DNA from 2 places in the Amycolatopsis sp. NPDC000009 genome. Region 2 is predicted to be linked to the other one. Evidence: riboswitches for the same ligand, from Rfam matches in the RefSeq annotation. Region 2 holds a riboswitch; the other holds the start of a gene.
The links. Region 2 has a riboswitch for cobalamin ahead of ACZ3HL_RS32860 (prenyltransferase/squalene oxidase repeat-containing protein). Riboswitches for the same ligand answer to the same signal wherever they lie in the genome.
Positions count from the first base shown of each region.

Region 1: another riboswitch for cobalamin. It lies ahead of metE (5-methyltetrahydropteroyltriglutamate--homocysteine S-methyltransferase); the one in region 2 lies ahead of ACZ3HL_RS32860 (prenyltransferase/squalene oxidase repeat-containing protein).

Region 1 covers NZ_JBVHDI010000018.1:126,772-131,177, reverse strand. The annotation lists gene ACZ3HL_RS34370 (ribonucleoside-diphosphate reductase subunit alpha) at 1-1,065, shown strand, start outside; gene ACZ3HL_RS34365 (ribonucleotide-diphosphate reductase subunit beta) at 1,133-2,209, shown strand; cobalamin riboswitch at 2,486-2,708, shown strand; gene metE (5-methyltetrahydropteroyltriglutamate--homocysteine S-methyltransferase) at 2,810-4,406, shown strand, end outside.
Region 2 covers NZ_JBVHDI010000016.1:180,132-184,537, forward strand. The annotation lists gene ACZ3HL_RS32855 (hypothetical protein) at 1-1,772, opposite strand, end outside; cobalamin riboswitch at 1,840-1,954, opposite strand; cobalamin riboswitch at 2,041-2,167, shown strand; gene ACZ3HL_RS32860 (prenyltransferase/squalene oxidase repeat-containing protein) at 2,200-3,204, shown strand; gene ACZ3HL_RS32865 (helix-turn-helix transcriptional regulator) at 3,243-4,406, opposite strand, start outside.

The DNA of each region.
Region 1 (4,406 bases), on a different contig from region 2:
AACCTGCGTCACCGCCCGATCGGGCTGGGCCTGATGGGCTTCCAGGACGCGCTGTTCGAGATCGGTGTCCCGCTGTCCTCGGACGAGGCGGTCCAGTTCGCGGACACGAGCATGGAGCACATCAGCTACTACGCGATCTCGGCCTCGACCGACCTCGCGGAGGAACGCGGCCAGTACCAGACGTTCGAGGGTTCCTTGTGGAGCAAGGGAATCCTGCCGATCGACTCCATGCAGCTGCTGATCGACGCCCGCCAGGGCGACGCGCTCGACGTCGACACCTCGTCCACTTTGGACTGGGCGCCGCTGCGCGAGCGGGTCAAGACCGTCGGTATGCGCAACTCCAACGTGATGGCGATCGCGCCGACCGCGACGATCTCCAACATCTGCGGGGTCGGGCAGTCGATCGAGCCGCTGTTCCAGAACCTGTTCGTCAAGTCGAACATGTCCGGCGACTTCACCGTGGTGAACCCGCACCTGGTCCGCTCGCTCAAGGAGCGCGGGCTGTGGGACGAGGTCATGGTGTCGGACCTGAAGTACTTCGACGGCAGCCTCGGCCAGATCGACCGCGTGCCGGACGACCTGAAGGCGCTGTACGCGACCGCGTTCGAGATCGAGTCCAAGTGGCTGGTGGACGCCGGCTCGCGTCGGCAGAAGTGGATCGACCAGGCGCAGTCGCTGAACCTGTACATCGCGGCGCCCAGCGGCCGCAAGCTCGACGAGCTGTACCGCTACGCCTGGCACAAGGGCCTCAAGACCACGTACTACCTGCGGGCGCGGTCCGCGACGCACGTGGAGAAGAGCACCCTGCGCGGCACTGACGGCAAGCTGAACGCCGTCTCGGCCACCCCGGCTCCGGCCACACCCAAGCCCGCCGCCGCTCCGGCCCCGGCTCCCGCCGCTTCGCCCGCCCCGTCGGCTTCCGCCGCGGTCCCGGCCGTCCCGGTGACCGCCCCGGCCGCCAAGCCGGAGCCGAAGGAGATGCCGAAGGTCTCGGACGTCGACTTCGTCGCCACCGACGGCGCGGCCTGCCGGATCGACGACCCCGACTGCGAAGCCTGCCAGTAAACATCCTCGTGAGTGGTAAGGGCGGTTCTAACCGTCCTTACCACTCACGACGCCTCTTGGAGCCTCTATGACCACCTTTGACCCCGCCACCGACGCCACCGGCCTCGGTGAGATCGAAGTCGGCGCCGCCCGGATCAACGTCGACGACAAGCGGATGATCAACGCCCGCGCCGACGTCAACCAGCTGCTGCCGATGAAGTACACCTGGGCGTGGGAGAAGTACCTCGCCGGCTGCAACAACCACTGGATGCCGACCGAGGTCGCCATGCAGGCCGACATCGCGCTGTGGAAGTCGCCCGACGGCCTCACCGAGGACGAGCGCACCATGCTCAAGCGCAACCTCGGCTTCTTCGCCACCGCGGAATCGCTGGTGGCCAACAACATCGTGCTCGCGGTGTACCGGCAGATCACCAACCCCGAATGCCGCCAGTACCTGCTGCGCCAGGCGTTCGAGGAAGCCGTGCACACGCACACCTTCCAGTACATCTGCGAGAGCCTCGGCCTGGTCGAGGGCGAGCTGTTCAACATGTACCGCGAGGTCCCGTCCATTTCGGACAAGGACGCGTGGGCACTGAAGTACACGCAGAACCTGGAGAACCCGGACTTCGAGACCGGCACCCCGGAAGCCGACCAGAACTTCCTGCGTGACCTCGTCGCGTTCTACGTGATCTTCGAGGGCATGTGGTTCTACACCGGCTTCGCGCAGATCCTCTCGCTCGGCCGCCGGAACAAGATGGTCGGCATCGCCGAGCAGTACCAGTACATCCTGCGCGACGAGTCGATCCACCTGAACTTCGGCATCGACTGCATCAACCAGATCAAGATCGAGAACCCGCACCTGTGGACCGAGGAGTTCCAGGCCGAGGTCCGCACCATGCTCACCGAGGCGTGCGAGCTCGAGGTCGCCTACGCCCGTGACACCATGCCGCGCGGCATGCTCGGGCTCTCGGCCGAGCTGATCGAGCAGTACATGCACTTCATCACCGACCGGCGGGCGCAGCAGATCGGTCTCGCGCCGATCTTCGGCGAGACGGAGAACCCGTTCCCGTGGATGTCGGAGGCGATGGACCTCAAGAAGGAGAAGAACTTCTTCGAGACCCGCGTCATCGAGTACCAGTCGGGCGGCGCCCTCGACTGGGACTGACCCCGCACACGCGACTCGCGTGCTCGAATCGCGAACTCGCGTGATCAGACGCGTAACTCGCGTGATTGAGCGGCGAACTCGCGTGATCAGACGGACGACACGCCGGGCGGCCTCCGCCCGGCGTGTTCCGTCTCCGAACACGCGAGTTACGCCCCCGATCACGAGAGTTCGCCGTTCGATCACGCGAGTCGTCCGTTCAATCACGCGTGTCGTCCGTCTGATCACGCGTGGCGTCCGGTTCGTCACATGTCCAGCGGGCCACTAGCGCGTCTCGGTACGCTCCGGGGTGCTACTGGTTCGCCCGGCCTCCCCGGCCGGTCGAGGTAACAGGGAACCCGGTGCGAATCCGGGACTGCCCCGCAGCGGTATGTGGGAACGAAAGCCGTCACCGTGTGAGACACGGTAAAGCACTGGGACATGGCGCCCCGGGAAGCGACGGCCGGTAGGAACGAGCGAGTCGCCCACGAGTCCGAAGACCTGCCCGTGGTACGCGCGCCGACGGCGTGCGTGAGTCCGGGCCTCGTGGGATGGGCACGACCGAACGGCGGTCACTCCTGCGCGCGCTCCGGGCTCTCACGACAAGCTCGCGAGGAGAGAGCTGTGACCGAAATCGGCACGACAGTGCTGGGCTACCCCCGCATCGGACCGGACCGGGAACTCAAGCGTTCGCTCGAACGCTACTGGGCGGGCAAGATCGACGAGGCCGAGCTGCTGGCCACCGGCCGCGCGCTGCGCACGCGGGCCTGGCGCGAACTCAAGGACGCGGGGCTGGATTCCGTCCCCTCCAACACCTTCTCCCACTACGACCAGGTGCTCGACACCGCCGAGCTGTTCGGAGCGCTGCCGGAGCGCTTCACGGCACTCGGTCTCTCGCCGCTCGATACCTACTTCGCCGCCGCGCGCGGGGTGCAGGACGCGCCGGCGATGGAGATGACGAAGTGGTTCGACACGAACTACCACTACATCGTCCCCGAACTCGGCCCGGACACGACGTTCTCGCTCACCGGCACCAAACCGCTCGACGAGTACCGCGAGGCTCGCGCGATCGGCGTCGAGACCCGGCCGGTGCTGGTCGGACCGGTGACGTTCCTGCTGCTCGCGAAGCCGTCGGAGACCGCCCCGGAAGGCTTCCGCCCGCTGGACCTGCTCGACAACCTCCTCGACGGCTACGTCGAGCTGCTGCGCCGTCTGCACGACGAAGGCGTCGAATGGGTCCAGTTCGACGAGCCCGCCTTCGCCGCCGACCGCACCGAGCGCGAGCTCAACGCGCTCATCCGCGCCTACCACCGGCTCGCGAAGGAGACCGCGCGACCCAAGATCCTGGTCGCCGGGTACTTCGGTGGCCTCGGTCGCGGCTTGGGCGTGCTCGCCCGCTCCCCGATCGACGCGATCGCCGTCGACCTGGTCACCGATGAGTCCTTTGTGGACGCCGTCGCCGCCGAGCCCGCCCTGCGGGACAAGGAGGTTCTCGCCGGTGTCGTGGACGGGCGCAACGTCTGGCGCACGGATCCGGCTCGCGCGCTCAGCCGGGCGGCGACTCTGCTGGGCACCGCGCGGTCGGTCAGCGTGTCGACGTCCTGCTCGCTGCTGCACGTGCCCTACGACGTCGAGCGGGAGGACGGACTTCACCCGCGTCTGAAGGGCTGGCTCGCCTTCGCCAAGCAGAAGGTCGACGAGGTCGTGCTGCTCGGACGAGCGCTGAAAGAAGAGGGAGTCGACCTCTCCGCCGCCCGTGCCGCGGCCGCGGATCGCGCGGCGGCGGCCGATCTCGCCGACTCCGGAGTGCGCGCCCGGCTGGAGGCACTGCGGCCGGAGGACACCGTCCGCTCCCCCTACGCCCGGCGCGCGGAGGCACAGCAGGCGGCGCTGGGGCTGCCGCCGTTGCCGAGCACGACGATCGGCTCGTTCCCGCAGACCACCGAAGTCCGCAAGGCGCGCGCAGCGCACAAGGCGGGTTCGCTGGACGACACGGGCTACGAGGCCGCGATGAAGGCGGAGATCGAGCGCGTCATCCGGCTGCAGGAGGACCTCGGCCTGGACGTGCTGGTGCACGGCGAGCCCGAGCGCAACGACATGGTGCAGTACTTCGCCGAACGGCTGGCCGGGTTCGCGGCCACCGACTTCGGCTGGGTGCAGTCCTACGGTTCGCGCTGCGTCCGGCCGCCGATCCTGTACGGCGACGTCTCTCGCCCGGAGC
Region 2 (4,406 bases):
CCGGGATCGGCCACGGTGGCGAGCACCGCCCAAGCGTGCCGCTCCACGGTCTCGTCGGCGTCGGCGAACGATCCGGTGTCGGTGAACTTGCCGTCGGTATCACGCAGCTTCACCAGATCGGCGCGCAATTGCCCGGCGGTATCAGACTTCGCGAACTCGGCGACGAGCACGAGTTTCGCGAGCGGCCCGGCGTACGACGCCTCACCCTGTTCATAGGGCGCGCCGTGGGCGTAGGCCTGGACGGCTTCCGGCTTCAGCAGGAACTGTGACGCGCGGGCGACCGCGTCCGGCTGCTGGTCCAGCGCTCGCAGGGCCAGCACCAGGTCGGCGGTGGCGTCGTAGTCGACGTAGGTCTTGCCGTCCTCGGTCACCTCGACGTGGTCGCCGCCGGCGAGCCGGTTCGCCAGGTAGGCGGCGAGGCGGGCGGCCGGTGTCGCCGTGTCCGGGGTGGCGATCGCCGTCCCAGCCCTCACCTGGACACCGGCGGGCGTGCCCGCCTTCCTGGGTTTGGGCGGCGGTGTCACCGAGGTCGTGATGGTGGTCGTCGTGGGAGCCGGTGCGCCGCTGGTCGGCGGCGGACTGTCACCCTTCGCGAGCGCGTAGAAGCCGACCTGCGCCAACCCGAGCGAAGCCTGGGCACCCGCGCGGATCCAGGTGTCGAGCCCACTGATCCCCGAGGTGCGCGCGGCCTCGTAGGCGGCGGGATTGTAGGCGATCGCGCCGAGCTCACCCGCGAGCTTGGTACCGGCGTCGGCGGCGGCGTTCGCCTGCGCGGATTTGAGGTACCGCACGCCCTTGTCCACCGCCGCGTCCGCGCCGCCGGCGTCGGCGAGTGCCTGGACGATCAGGCCGGTGCTGTTGGTGTTCGGCGCTTCGGTGCTGACGCCACCACCCCAGCCGCCACCGGCGCTCTGGTTCGCCTTGAGCCACGAGACGGTCTTGGCGATCGGGGCGTCGAGTCCGGTCGCGCCCGCCTTCCTTGCGGCCAGCAGCGCCGAGAGCCCGAGACCGGTGGCGTCGCCGTCCGACGGCGACAGGTCGAGCGGTTTCCCCTCGTCGCAGGTCGAGATCTTGCGGCCGTCCGGCGTGACGTGGTCACCGGTCTCGTTCGTCGGGATGTAGTTGAAGACGAGGCGGAAGTAGCCATCGGAACATTGCTGGGCCAGCAACCTGTCGATGGCGATCCGGTCGTTCTCGCCCGCCGCGGCGAGCCCGATGACGCCGAGCGCCTGGCCGAACAGGTTCGCGTCGTTGTTCACCGGGCCGGTGATCTCCGGATCTTTGGTGTAGTCGCTGATCCTGCCCTTGTCGGGGCCCTTGCGCACGATCGCGGCGTGGGTCTCGGCGATCAGGTCGTATCCGTCGACGTTTCGCGGGTCCCGGCCGGAGACCTGGGTGGCGACCAGCATCTTGGCCAGCGAACCGCCGACGACGACCTTGTCGAATCCAGGTGCGGGAACAAGCTTTTCCCAGGTGAAGTAGTCGCTCGCGTGGCCTTCGTCGTCGAGGAACTTCATGATCGGCTCGGCCTTGGCGCCGTCGCCCGACGCGTACAGAGCGAAGAGCACGTCGAGCATCAGGCCGTGGTCGGGCAGTTCGCCGCCGAAGGGGTTCTCGATCGTGCCGTCCGGCTTCAGCTTCGTCGCGAGCCAACGGGAATTCGCCTGCGCGGCACCGGGGTCGTTCGCGGCGGTGGCCGTTCCGGTGAGCAGCGCGGCGACCACGCCGACACTGACGGCGAACGCCGTCGCGGCCAGATACCCGCGGCGCATGACTCCTCCTTGCGGCGTGACGGAGGACGGCGCGGGACGCCGCGGTCACCCCTGTTTATCGCGACAGTGGTTCGTTCATCCGCCCGTTCGGTATCCCGGCTCGCCCTGGTGAAGGGCCTACGGTTGCGCGACAGCGCCGGATTTCGACCGGCTTCCCCGTCACGGGCGGCGGTGTTCTGTTGTCGAGCCAGCCGAGGTTAACACCCGATCACCTCCGGCAGGCACCGCTGACCAGGTCGGTCACCAGGATCACACCGGCCTTTGCGCTCGGCGGTAGTCTTCGGTTCGTCCGATTCAGCGCGGTCGTGGGGGAAGTCCGGTGAGAGTCCGGCGCTGTCCCGCAACGGTGTGCCCTCCAGGCGAGCCCGGTCACCCACGTCGCGCGGTGTCACCGACTCCTGTCGTGGAAGTGCGGGAAAGGGTTCTCATGAGACGTTTGGTTTTCGCTGTCGCCATGCTGTGCGGCATCGGATTGGTCGCCGCTCCGGCGGCGGCCGCGGCCACCCACAACAAGGCGGACGCGGCCGCGGGCTGGCTCGCGAGGCAGCTGACCGACGGGGAGAGGTTCGAGGCCGACTTCGGCGGCCAGAAGTTCCCCGACCAGGGTTTGACGATCGACGCGATCTTCGCGTTCGCCGCGGCCGGGGTGTCGGACGCGAACGCGGGCAAGGCGATCGCGTGGCTGGCGAAACCGGAGATCACCACGGGTTACGTCGGCGGTGGCACGGAGGCGTACGCGGGCGCGCACGCCAAGCTGCTCCTCGCCGCGCAGATCCGCGGCAAGGACCCGGCGTCGTTCGGCGGCGTCGACCTGAAGGCGGGGCTGCTCTCGCTGCTCACGCCGTCCGGCCGGTTCTCCGACCGGTCCGAATACGGCGACTACTCCAACGCCCTCTCGCAGTCGCTCGCCCTGCTGGCGCTGGACCGCATCGGCGACGTGCCGGCGCAGGCCGTGGCGTTCCTCGCGGGCAGCCAGTGCCCCGACGGCGGTTTCCCGCAGAACTTCGGCGAAGCGACGTGCACGAGCGACGTCGACGCGACCGCGACGGTCGTCCAGGCCCTGCGCGCCACCGGTGACGCGGTGAACGCCGCCGAGGGCACCTCCTGGCTGGTCACCAAGCAGCACCCGAACGGCGGCTTCGGTTTCGGCACCAACGCGCCGAACGCCAACAGCACCGGCCTCGCCGCTCAGGCGCTGGCCGGGCATCGCCCCGCCGCAGCCGTCAAGGCGCGGGGATTCCTGCGGTCGCTGCAGACCGGCTGCGCCGGCGCCGAGCCGGACCGCGGCGCGATCGCCTACGACGCCACCGGCCCGAACCCGTCGACCGCCCCGCGCGCGACCGCGCAGGCGATCCTCGGGCTGGCCAGGGTTCCGTTGAGCGACCTGCACGGCGGCGGACGTCCGCAGGCCCCGGTCCTGGCCTGCGCGTGACGAGACCTCGTGAGTGGTAAGGACGGTTCTAACCGTCCTTACCACTCACGAGCAGTTCGCTCCCCGGCGGTGACGCGGCGCGCGAGCTCCACGCGGGACCGCACCCCCAGTGCCGTGAAGATGTTCCGCAGGTGGTGATCCACCGTGCGATGGCTGATCACCAGCCGCCGCGCGATCTCCTTGTTCGTCTCCCCCGCCGCCACCAGCCGGGTGATGGCGTCCTGCTGCGGGGTGAGCCCGGCGAGCGAACGGTGCGGCGAGTCGACGGTCTCGCCGGTCGCCCGCAGCCCGGCCCTCGCCCGTTCGGCGAAGCGGGCGGCGCCGACGTTTTCGAAGCCCCGCAAGGCATCGCGGAACTGGTCGCGGGCATCGCGGGTCCGGCGGCGCCTTCGCAGCAGAGTGGCGTACGCGAACCGGGTCCTGGCGAGTTCCATCGCGCCGCCCGCCCGCCGGTGCGCTTCGATGGCCAGCCGGAATCGCCGTTCCGCGGTCTCCGGATCCGGCGCGGTCAGCGCGTGACAGCGGTGGCTCAGCGCGAGCCAGCAGGGTTCCGCGCCCGCGAGGGTCCAGCGGTCGAACACCTCCAGCGCGGCCGGCGCGCGTTCGGGCCGCCCGGAACAGACGGCCGCTTCGACGAGCTGCGGCGTGGCCAGCACCCGGATCACCGGCTGGTCGCCGGACACACCCGAGGCGAGATCTTCGAGCCTGCTCAACGCGTCGTCGGGCCGGTCTTCGGCCAGGTCCAGACAGGCGTTCGCCCACGCGGCGACCGCGGCGGGCCTGCCGAGGCCGCGTTCGGCGATCCCCTCGGCCGCCTCGTCCAGCTCCGGTACGCGGTCACCGAGCAGGGCGGCGGCCAAGCCCAGCAACGTCAGATGCTCCATCCGCAGGTTGTGCGGTGCGCGCAGCCCGTCGCGGGACGCCGCCCGCGCACAGGGGAGGCGGTCGAGCGCGATGGCCGAGAGCGACAGGTAGATCAGCGCCCACGGCAGCTCGGCGTGCCGTTTGCCGAGGCGCGCGCGGCTCACGGCCGCTGCCGCGTATTCGTGCGCCCGTTCGGCATGCCCGCGGGCGAAGGCCGCTTCGGCCGCCCAGACGGCCCCGGCGACGTCCGAGCCCGCCATCCCCTTGGCGACGGCGTCCGTCAAGGGAGCGACGGCGTCCTCGTGACGGCCGGCGTAAACCGAGGTCAGACCGTGGAA